3 regions of the Paramixta manurensis genome follow, and region 2 is predicted to be linked to each of the others. Evidence: predicted binding sites of a transcription regulator. Region 2 holds the regulator's gene; each other region holds the start of a gene.
What was found. The regulator PurR, encoded in region 2, represses purine synthesis genes. The targets are predictions, from matches to a motif close to CANGCAAACGTTTGCNTG.
Positions count from the first base shown of each region.

Region 1 (3,277 bases), 1.4 Mb from region 2:
CCGTTTATCGGGCGAGATTCCAGTTTGCTCATAATCAGATTGTGTTGGCGTAACACTAACAATGCCTCAACTAACGCCCCGGCCTGTTGGCCGGTAGCCATAATTAAGGTGGTTTTAGCCGGAACTTGCTCCGAAACGTCTACCGGTTTACGTGCCAGAATGATAAACCGTGTGATGTTTTGCTGTTGGTTCGCCAAGTTACGTTCCAGTACCTGAAGCTGATAGAGCTCTCCGCCAGCTTCACTGCCTAATGCCGCGACGTTCGGCGTATTTAGCGCAGCGACTTTTTCCATTGCCGCCGCGGTACTTTCGGTATAAACAATTTTCCAGTGTGGGAAACGGTTAATAAACTGGCTGCATTGCTGGAACGGTTGTGGATGGCTGTACACCGTATCAATTTGCTGGAGATCCGTTGGAGCAGCGACCAATACGCAGTGATCGATGGGTACGGTCATTTCGCCGACGATAGACAAACTGGTGTGTTGAAGTAGGTCATACACATCATTGATAGAGCCGGAGCTGGTGTTTTCAATTGGCAGAACGGCATAGTCCGCCTGACCGGTTTCTACCTGACGAATAATGTCTTGGAATTTCAGGCAGCCGCTTTCAATAAACTCTGCAAAATGGCGGGCGGCGTATTTACGCGCGGCAAGATGGGAGTAAGAACCTTTCGGGCCGAGGAAGGCAATGCGCACAGAGCTCAGGTTTGCCGGGTTTAAATGTTTTTGTAGCAGGGCTTGCTGAGTTAATACTGAATCTTCAATGATTTGCTGGAAAAGACGCGTGATGTAATGCGCATCAAGCTGGTGGTTTTTTCCAAGCGTAATCAGGCGTTCGAGTAGGTCACGTTCGCGATCGATGTCACGGATCGGGCGGTGAGTCGCCATTTTTGCTTTTGCGACCTCAATGGCCAGCATTCGGCGCTCGGCAAGCAAGCTCAGTAACGTTTCATCGACGGCGCTGATTTTCTCTCGCAGAGCCAGTAATGGATTTTCGGGGGTCATAGGGCTACCTGTCAGATGTCCAAAAAAAAGCCTCCTGGTCAGGAGGCTTTGTTGTTCGTCTTCGCTTTCTTTCTTACACGACGAATAGCCTCCCGTTCAGGGGAAGGTAAAAAAGAAGGCGAAGAAAAACGACTGTGGTTTCATATTGCTATCCGTAGTGATTTGTCTTAACAGTAACCGCTGCAATTTGTTGCTGTCAATAAAAAACGCGCCCGGAGGCGCGTTACCTGTAAAGCTGGGTTACTCTTCGACGCTCACATAATCTTTCACGCTGGCGGTGGCGCGGCGCGCTTCACCTTTATGCTGAACTTTATTTAACTGGCGTTCCAGCTTCGCGATCAGGTCGTTGATTGCCGCATACATATCTTCATTTTTTGCGCTGGCAACCAAAGGACCATTCGGCGTGTTAATTGTGGCATCGGCGACAAACTCTTTCGGCTCCTTCGAAAGAACAATGTGCGGATTAATCAGATGGGTTTGCCACTTTTCAAGTTTGGCGAGACGGTCTTCGACATGCTGGCGGATAGCCGCCGTAATTTCCATTTGCTTGCTGGTAATGTTCAGAATCATCATTCTTACCTCTCTGTCATTTCCGTCTTGGTGAGTCCAGCATAGCGCGAAAAAAGGCTCAATGTGTGATTGTGATCACGAAAAAATGTCACTTTTTGTCAGTGTCGATAAATTTGTGAAATAGACGAATAAATCGACGCGAAGGGCTTGTCGCCCTCGGTTTAAACAGGCAAGATTGATAAGTTAACCGGGCGAGGAAAACTGTTTTTTGTGGTTTTTTTCGCCAAAAAAATGGCAGCCCGCGAGCTGCCATTTTTTATTGTTGGCCGATCAGGTCCGGTTAGCGGCAATAAGTTTTGCCACTTTATCGGCTTCAGCATTCAGTTGTAGCTGGCGATAGGCATTTTCCATCAACGGCAGAGCGGTACGCGTCGCCTGCGTATCTGGATAATCCGTCATCATTTGCTCTACACGGTTAACGACAGCGACATAAGCCTCACGCTTGGTGTAGAATTGCGCTACGGAAAGTTCGTACTTCGCCAGGCGATCTTTCAGATATACCAGACGTTTCCGGGCATCGGTCGCATATTGGCTGTTCGGGTAGGTACGCAATAGCTGAGAGAAGTCGCGGAATGCATCGCGCGCGTGCTGTGGATCGCGATCGGAGCGATCAATCCCGAAGAAGCCCTGCAACGCGGAATCATCCAACGCCATATCCGTCAGACCTTTCATATACACGACATAGTCAATGTTTGGATGGGTCGGATTTAGACGCATAAACCGATCAATCGCTGCCTGAGCCATCGGTAAATCGGCATTTTTATAGTAGGCGTAGATCAGGTCTAACTGAACTTGCTGGGAGTACGGCCCAAAAGGATAGCGGTTATCGAGCGCTTCCAGTTGCGTTATTGCTCCTTTAAAGTTACCGTCCTGCAGCTTTTGCTGGGCCGTAGCGTAAATCTCGGATGGCGGGTTGTCTGGAACCTCATCCTTGGTGCTGGAACAACCAACCAGTGCCAGGCTCAACGTGGCTGCAGCCACCAGATATTTCATACGCGTCATGACGATTTGATTATCCTCAGAGTGTTATTGCGAAAGCTGTCCGTTAAGCTTCCGATAGTGACCAAGTACGATAGCACATTATATTAAACGGCATCGCCGTGAAAACCCAACGTTAACGAAGAAGCTGTTTATGGCACAACAAGTTCAACTCACCGCAACGGTGTCCGAATCACAACTCGGACAACGCTTAGATCAGACTTTAGCGGAATTGTTCCCTGATTATTCACGTTCACGCATAAAAGAGTGGATCCTTGATCGACGCGTGACGGTGAACGGTAACATTATCGATAAACCGAAAGAAAAAGTATTCGGCGGCGAAGAGGTCGCAATTCGGGCCGAAATCGAGGAAGAGGCGCGCTGGGAAGCACAGGATATTGCGCTCAATATCGTTTATGAAGATGACGATATTCTGGTAATCAATAAACCGCGCGATTTAGTGGTTCACCCCGGCGCCGGCAACCCGGATGGCACGGTGTTAAATGCATTGCTGCACTATTATCCGCCGATTGCCGATGTGCCGCGTGCCGGAATTGTACATCGTTTGGATAAAGATACGACCGGCTTGATGGTGGTGGCGAAAACCATTCCGGCGCAAACGCATCTGGTCGAATCATTGCAGTTACGTGAAATCACGCGTGAGTATGAAGCAGTGGCCATTGGCAATATGACGGCAGGCGGCACGGTTAACGAGCCGATTAGCC
Region 1 covers NZ_CP054212.1:3,580,653-3,583,929, reverse strand. Annotated here, with positions in the region: gene pheA (bifunctional chorismate mutase/prephenate dehydratase) at 1-1,004, opposite strand, end outside; Phe leader region at 1,025-1,149, opposite strand; gene pheL (pheA operon leader peptide PheL) at 1,101-1,148, opposite strand; gene raiA (ribosome-associated translation inhibitor RaiA) at 1,245-1,574, opposite strand; gene bamD (outer membrane protein assembly factor BamD) at 1,845-2,576, opposite strand; gene rluD (23S rRNA pseudouridine(1911/1915/1917) synthase RluD) at 2,707-3,277, shown strand, end outside.
Region 1: a site for PurR is predicted at 1,768-1,785, ahead of raiA (ribosome-associated translation inhibitor RaiA). Genes of this name have one in related genera too.

Region 2 (3,277 bases):
GTTGCAATAGAACTTAGTGCTAAGTACCAACGCATCGCGCCGAACGCGATTTTGGGTAAGGTAATCTCCGATAATTTGCTCAGAATGACCGGCAGTATAAATATTGGCGGTATCCACGAAGTTTCCTCCACGCGCCAGATATTCATCAAGCATAGCGAACGACTCTTCGGGGCTGGCTCCCCAGCCGAAGTCTTCACCGAACGTCATGGTTCCCAGACAATATGGGCTAACGCGCAATCCGGAACGTCCAAGTGTGACAAAGTGATTGAGAGGCATTGATTGCTCCTGTTCAGGTTAGAGAATGCAGCCAATGAGCTGCCGGTAAGTCGAGGGCGAGTGATCGCTTCCAACCGGAACAGACAGGGTATGTCGTCCTTAATCAGCGAAGAAGGCGTGTGCGTTCATTTCTTATGCGTGATAGTTCAAAGATGCCTGCAGCGAGGGGCGTGTCGGCACATAAAAAAACTGCACCTTACTTTGTTGGATGCCCAACATTTGGCGTGCAGCTCATCAATGATTTTTTATTTTCGCCAGCTTAGTGCATAACCGCCGTCAGGCTAAAAGCCACAATCACCAGTAAAGCAGCGACGGTTGTAAACAATGAAAACTTTAGATCGGTTGACATGTTTCGCTCCTGAAAGACCTTACAAAGGGTAATTGAATAGATTTTCGCACAGTTGCCGGTAAAAATCTCGTCTTATGCTCACAGCCTTGATAGAATTTCGTTTTTCCGTTGCGCAACAACCGTCGCATTCGGTTGTTGGCTGCCTGTTCCCGGTGTTCCACCTTCCTGATATGACTCAGAAAGCCACCCTAAAACATGAATAACGCCGGGTCGAAAAGCTAAATTGACGCAAACGATTAACATTCAGTTTATCAGCCAGTTGCGATAAACCAGGAGTACCATTTTAATGGCAACAATTAAAGATGTGGCGAAACGCGCCGGGGTTTCGACCACCACCGTTTCACATGTCATCAATAAAACCCGTTTCGTAGCCGAAGAGACGCGGGAAGCGGTGCAGGATGCGATTAAAGCGCTGCACTATTCGCCGAGCGCGGTCGCACGCAGCCTTAAGGTTAATCACACTAAGTCGATCGGCCTGTTGGCCACCTCAAGCGAAGCGCCCTATTTTGCCGAAATTATTGAGGCGGTCGAAAACCGCTGTTTTGAGCGTGGCTACACTCTCATCCTTGGCAATGCGCATAACGATTTGCAAAAACAGCAGGCCTACCTGTCAATGATGGCGCAAAAACGCGTCGACGGGTTGCTGGTAATGTGTTCGGAATATCCGAACGATTTATTAAAAATGCTGGAAGAAAACCGTTCTATTCCGATGGTGGTGATGGATTGGGGCGAATCACGCGGCGACTTTACCGATACGGTGCTGGATAACGCTTTTGAAGGCGGCTATTTGGCAGGTCGCTATCTTATTGAGCGTGGTCACCGTGATATTGGGGCGATTCCCGGCCAGATGGAGCGAAATACCGGCGGCGGTCGTCACGCCGGCTTTCTGAAAGCATTGGCTGAAGAGAATATCCCGGTGCGCAACGAATGGATTGTTCAGGGCGATTTTGAGCCAGAATCAGGCTACCAAGCTATGCAACAGATTCTCTCGCAAAAACAGCGGCCTACAGCTGTATTTTGCGGCGGCGATATTATGGCGATGGGCGCGATTTGCGCCGCCGATGAACTGGGGTTACGCGTCCCACAGGATATTTCGGTGATCGGGTATGACAACGTGCGCAACGCGCGTTATTTCGCGCCAGCATTGACCACCGTACACCAGCCTAAAGAGCAGTTAGGCGAAACCGCTTTCGATATGCTGCTTGACCGTATTATCAACAAACGCGAAGAGCCGCAAACTATTGAAGTTCATCCCCATCTGGTCGAGCGCCGCTCGGTTGCCGATGGCCCGTTCCTTGATTACCGGCGGTAACGCTTAATGCTGCGGGCAGCGCCGCTGTCCGCAACACGACGCGATGGGCGTTAGGTTCCCTTCTCTTCACGTAACCACTCCTCATTCAACGTCTCTCCGGTGCCAAGATAGCTCAATAACCATGTCAGCGCCGGAGACGTATCCTGCTCGATCCAACTCACGCAGCAGGGGCTGTCGGGAAAACGTGTCGCCAGATTTAGCTCATGCAAATGCCCCGCGGCTAACCACGGCGCGGCGAAGTGCCCGGGCACCATCCCGACGCAAAGCCCGGCCTGTAAGCAATCGAACCCGGTTTCCCAATCCGGTACCACCAGACGCCGCTGATTGTCCAACGTCCAAGTGGTTCGTCGCGGTAAGGCGCGTGAGGTGTCCTCCAGTACCAGTGATGGCCAGGCGCGAATGACTTCATCATCCAGCACATCGCGATAGCTGGCTAATGGGTGTGTGGCGCTTACCACGCAACGCCAGTTCAGGGTGCCCATGTCGCGGAAGGCGAAACGGCCACCGACCGGAATGGCCTGAGTTGCCCCAATAGCCACTTCAACTCGCCCATCTGCCAGCGCATCCCAAACCCCATTAAAGACTTCCGGTGAAACCAGCAGTTCCATATCCGGGAAGTGGCGGTAAAAATCCAACACCAGTTGACGCGTTCGCTGTGGTTTTACAATCCTATCGACCGCAATGCTCAACTGACCTCGCCAGCCATTAGCTACCTGCTGACACTGACGCCGCGTGGCAAGCATTTTTTTGATAACACCACGGCTTTCGCGAATAAATAGCGCGCCGGCATCGGTCAGAACCACATCGCGATGCCGCCGCTCAAACAAGCTTACCGCCAACCACTCCTCCAGTTGCCGTACCGTATAACTGACGGCGGAGGGAACGCGATGAAGCTCATTTGCCGCTGCGGTAAAACTGCCAGTACGCGCAACGGCATCAAGTACTTCGAGAGAATATTCAGACCACATTTTTTGCCTGCAATTTTTTTGATAGCAATGTGCAAATATTAGCGTTTCACAAGCACTCTTGCACCCCTTTACACTCTGCGGCGTTAAAATCACCTGTAATAATAAAAGAGTTGTTTAATGATGAGATCGAAAGGATTTTTGTTGTACCTCGCCCTACTGAGCATGTTGGGCTTTCTCGCCACCGATATGTATCTCCCCGCTTTCGGCGCGATGCAGCAGGACTTGCAAACGCACCCCGGTACGATTAGCGCCAGTCTGAGCATCTTCCTGGCCGGTTTCGCCTGTGCGCAACTCATCTGGGGGCCGGTTTCCGATCGCATTGGCCGCAAACCCGTTCTGCTCGCCGGGTTAAGTCTGTTTATTGTTGGTTGT
Region 2 covers NZ_CP054212.1:2,196,694-2,199,970, reverse strand. Annotated here, with positions in the region: gene PMPD1_RS10695 (aldo/keto reductase) at 1-276, opposite strand, end outside; gene cydH (cytochrome bd-I oxidase subunit CydH) at 536-625, opposite strand; gene purR (HTH-type transcriptional repressor PurR) at 912-1,937, shown strand; gene punR (DNA-binding transcriptional activator PunR) at 1,988-2,905, opposite strand; gene punC (purine nucleoside transporter PunC) at 3,023-3,277, shown strand, end outside.

Region 3 (3,277 bases), 1.6 Mb from region 2:
GCTTCGCTGTGTTACAGCGCTATGCGCAGCGTCGGCAGGCCGATCAACAGGCGACGATCGGCGTGACCGATGGTTTGGTGCGCCTGTTTGCCAATCACTACGCCCCGTTAGTCGTCGGGCGAAATTTAGGATTGATGGCGATGGATAAGCTCCCGATTCTGCGTACCAGGCTGGCTGAGCGTACGCTCGGCTGGGTAAAGCGTTAAGAGAGGATGGTTAATGCAAACATTTGATGTAGCGATCGCCGGCGGCGGGATGGTAGGGCTGGCGGTGGCGTGTGGCCTGCATGGTAGTGGGCTGCGGGTGGTGGTGCTGGAAAAGGCTGAACCGCGCCCGATTGCGCAGGATGCCGCGCCCGCCTTACGCGTCTCGGCAATTAACGCTGCCAGCGAACGTTTACTGCAGCATCTTGACGCCTGGTCATCGATTCTTGCCTGGCGCGCCAGCCGTTACCATGCGATGGAGGTCTGGGATCGGGATAGTTTTGGGCATATCGCATTTGATGCTGAGCAGCAGGCGCTAACTCACCTTGGGCATATCGTTGAAAATCAGGTGATTCACCAGGCATTATGGCAACGCGCCGCCGGGTTGGATGACGTAACGCTTCGCGCGCCAGCCGAGTTACAACAGGTCGCGTTTGGCGAGAACGAAGCTTTTATCACGCTTGCCGATGGCAATATGATGAGCGCGCGTTTGATGATTGCGGCAGATGGCGCGCATTCATGGCTGCGACAAAAAGCCGATATCCCCTTAACGTTTTGGGATTACGAACACCATGCTTTAGTCGCCAATATTCGTACCGAACAGCCACATGACGCGGTAGCGCGCCAGGTGTTTCACGGCGATGGTATTTTGGCATTCCTTCCGCTTAGCGACCCGCACCTCAGTTCGATCGTATGGTCGCTACCGCCACAAGAAGCTGACCGGCTGCGTTCAATGCCAGAGGCGTTGTTTAATCAACAGTTGTCGGTGGCATTCGATATGCGTCTCGGTTTATGCCGGGTAGAAAGTGAACGTGAAACCTTCCCACTGATGGCGCGGTATGCACGTCAGTTTGCCGGGCATCGCCTGGCGCTGGTCGGCGATGCCGCGCATACCATCCATCCGCTGGCCGGACAGGGCGTCAACCTCGGGTTTATGGATGCTGCCACTTTAATCGGCGAGATAAAACGGCTGCATCAACAGGGCAAAGATATTGGGCAACATCTTTATTTGCGCCGTTACGAGCGTGAGCGCAAGCACAGCGCGGCGTTGATGCTGGCAGGTATGCAGGGTTTCCGCCAACTGTTTGCCGGTGAGAACCCGGCGAAAAAATTGCTGCGAGATATTGGTCTGACGCTGGCCGATAATCTGCCAGGCGTGAAGCCTCGTTTATTGAAGCAGGCAATGGGATTGAACGATTTGCCGCACTGGTTACGTTAGGTTGAACTGATCCTCCCCCGCAGCCGGGGCCGATGCCTGCATCGTCCCCGGTGTTGCCCTCTGTTAGGTTTCTGGTCCATTTTTCTCCGTTTGCCCCATCTTGATGCATCTGCCCCATCTTTGACCCTCATTTGAATTATTCTAATTTTACCTGGAGTTTCGCATTACTTTTTCTTATCCATGACGTTTTAAGCAGAAGTTATTTTTTATCTGCTGGCGTAGCAATCTTTATTATTACTCTGCGTTATTACCATTTTGTTGTTGGTTATGTGTTATGTAACGCAGTTTTTTAGATGAAAACTCTGCACACTATTGAGCACTTTTCCATAGCAGATAAAAATTCGCCCTCGTAGGGCTTATGGTTAATCGCCGCATTCGGTGATAACGTCGAGGGAAAGGTAACGTTTGCGTCAGGCGATTTTTCCGGCAGGCGTCTAACTTCAGACTTGCTCTCAGTACAGGAATGATATGACTCAGCAGACACCCTTGTTTGAACAGCACCAGGCCTGCGGCGCGCGTATGGTCGATTTTCATGGCTGGATGATGCCGTTGCACTACGGTTCGCAAATGGACGAGCACCATGCTGTTCGTACCGATGCGGGTATGTTTGACGTTTCTCATATGACGATTGTTGACCTGCATGGCGCGCGAACCCGCGAGTTTCTGCGTTATTTGGTGGCGAATGATGTCGCCAAACTGACCCAGCCTGGCAAGGCGCTCTACACCGCAATGCTGAATGCATCGGCAGGCGTAATTGACGATCTGATTGTGTACTTTATGCGTGAGGATTGGTTCCGTCTGGTGGTGAACTCCGCTACCCGGGAGAAGGATCTGGCGTGGATTAATCAGCACGCCGAGCCCTTTGGCGTCACGCTAACCGAACGCGATGACTTGGCGTTAATTGCGGTACAGGGGCCAAACGCGCAGCAGAAAGCGCAAACGCTATTTAGCGACGTGCAACGTCAGGCCGTCAGCGGGATGAAACCTTTCTTTGGCGTACAGGCGGACGATCTCTTTATTGCCACTACCGGTTATACCGGAGAAGCCGGTTATGAGATTGCTTTGCCGGTGGCGCAGGCGGCTGCCTTATGGCAACAACTGCTCGCTGCAGGCGTGAAACCAGCCGGTCTCGGCGCGCGTGACACGCTTCGGCTGGAAGCTGGCATGAACCTGTATGGCCAAGAGATGGATGAGAGTGTCTCTCCGCTGGCGGCCAATATGGGCTGGACCATTAGTTGGGAACCCGGCGACCGGCAATTCATTGGTCGCGAAGCGCTGGAAGCGCAGCGCGAGAAGGGCACCGAAAAACTGGTAGGTCTGCTGATGACGGAAAAAGGCGTACTGCGTAACGCGCTGCCAGTTCATTTCACCGACGCGGAAGGCAACCAACAGGAAGGGGTGATCACTAGCGGCTCCTTTTCCCCCACTTTGGGGTGCAGCATCGCGCTGGCCCGCGTGTCGGCCGGCATTGGCGATCAGGCCATTGTGTTGATTCGTAACCGGGAAATGCCGGTGAAAGTGACCAAACCGATTTTTGTTCGCGCCGGTAAACCGGTCGCTCAGTAACTTTTTTCTTTTAGGAGAGTGTGGCGATGAGCAATGTGCCAAATGAATTGAAGTACCGTGAAAGCCATGAATGGGTGCGCAAAGAGGCTGATGGTACTTATACCGTCGGTATTACCGAGCATGCGCAAGAATTGTTGGGCGATATGGTTTTCGTCGACTTGCCAGAAGTGGGCGCCACTTTTGCCGTTGGCGATGATTGCGCGGTCGCCGAGTCGGTAAAAGCCGCCTCCGATATTTATGCGCCGCTGAGCGGCGAAATCGTCTCGGTTAACGATGCGCTGGATGGCTC
Region 3 covers NZ_CP054212.1:3,804,586-3,807,862, reverse strand. Annotated here, with positions in the region: gene ubiH (2-octaprenyl-6-methoxyphenyl hydroxylase) at 1-206, shown strand, start outside; gene ubiI (FAD-dependent 2-octaprenylphenol hydroxylase) at 220-1,422, shown strand; gene gcvT (glycine cleavage system aminomethyltransferase GcvT) at 1,891-2,988, shown strand; gene gcvH (glycine cleavage system protein GcvH) at 3,015-3,277, shown strand, end outside.
Region 3: a site for PurR is predicted at 1,817-1,834, ahead of gcvT (glycine cleavage system aminomethyltransferase GcvT). Genes of this name have one in related genera too.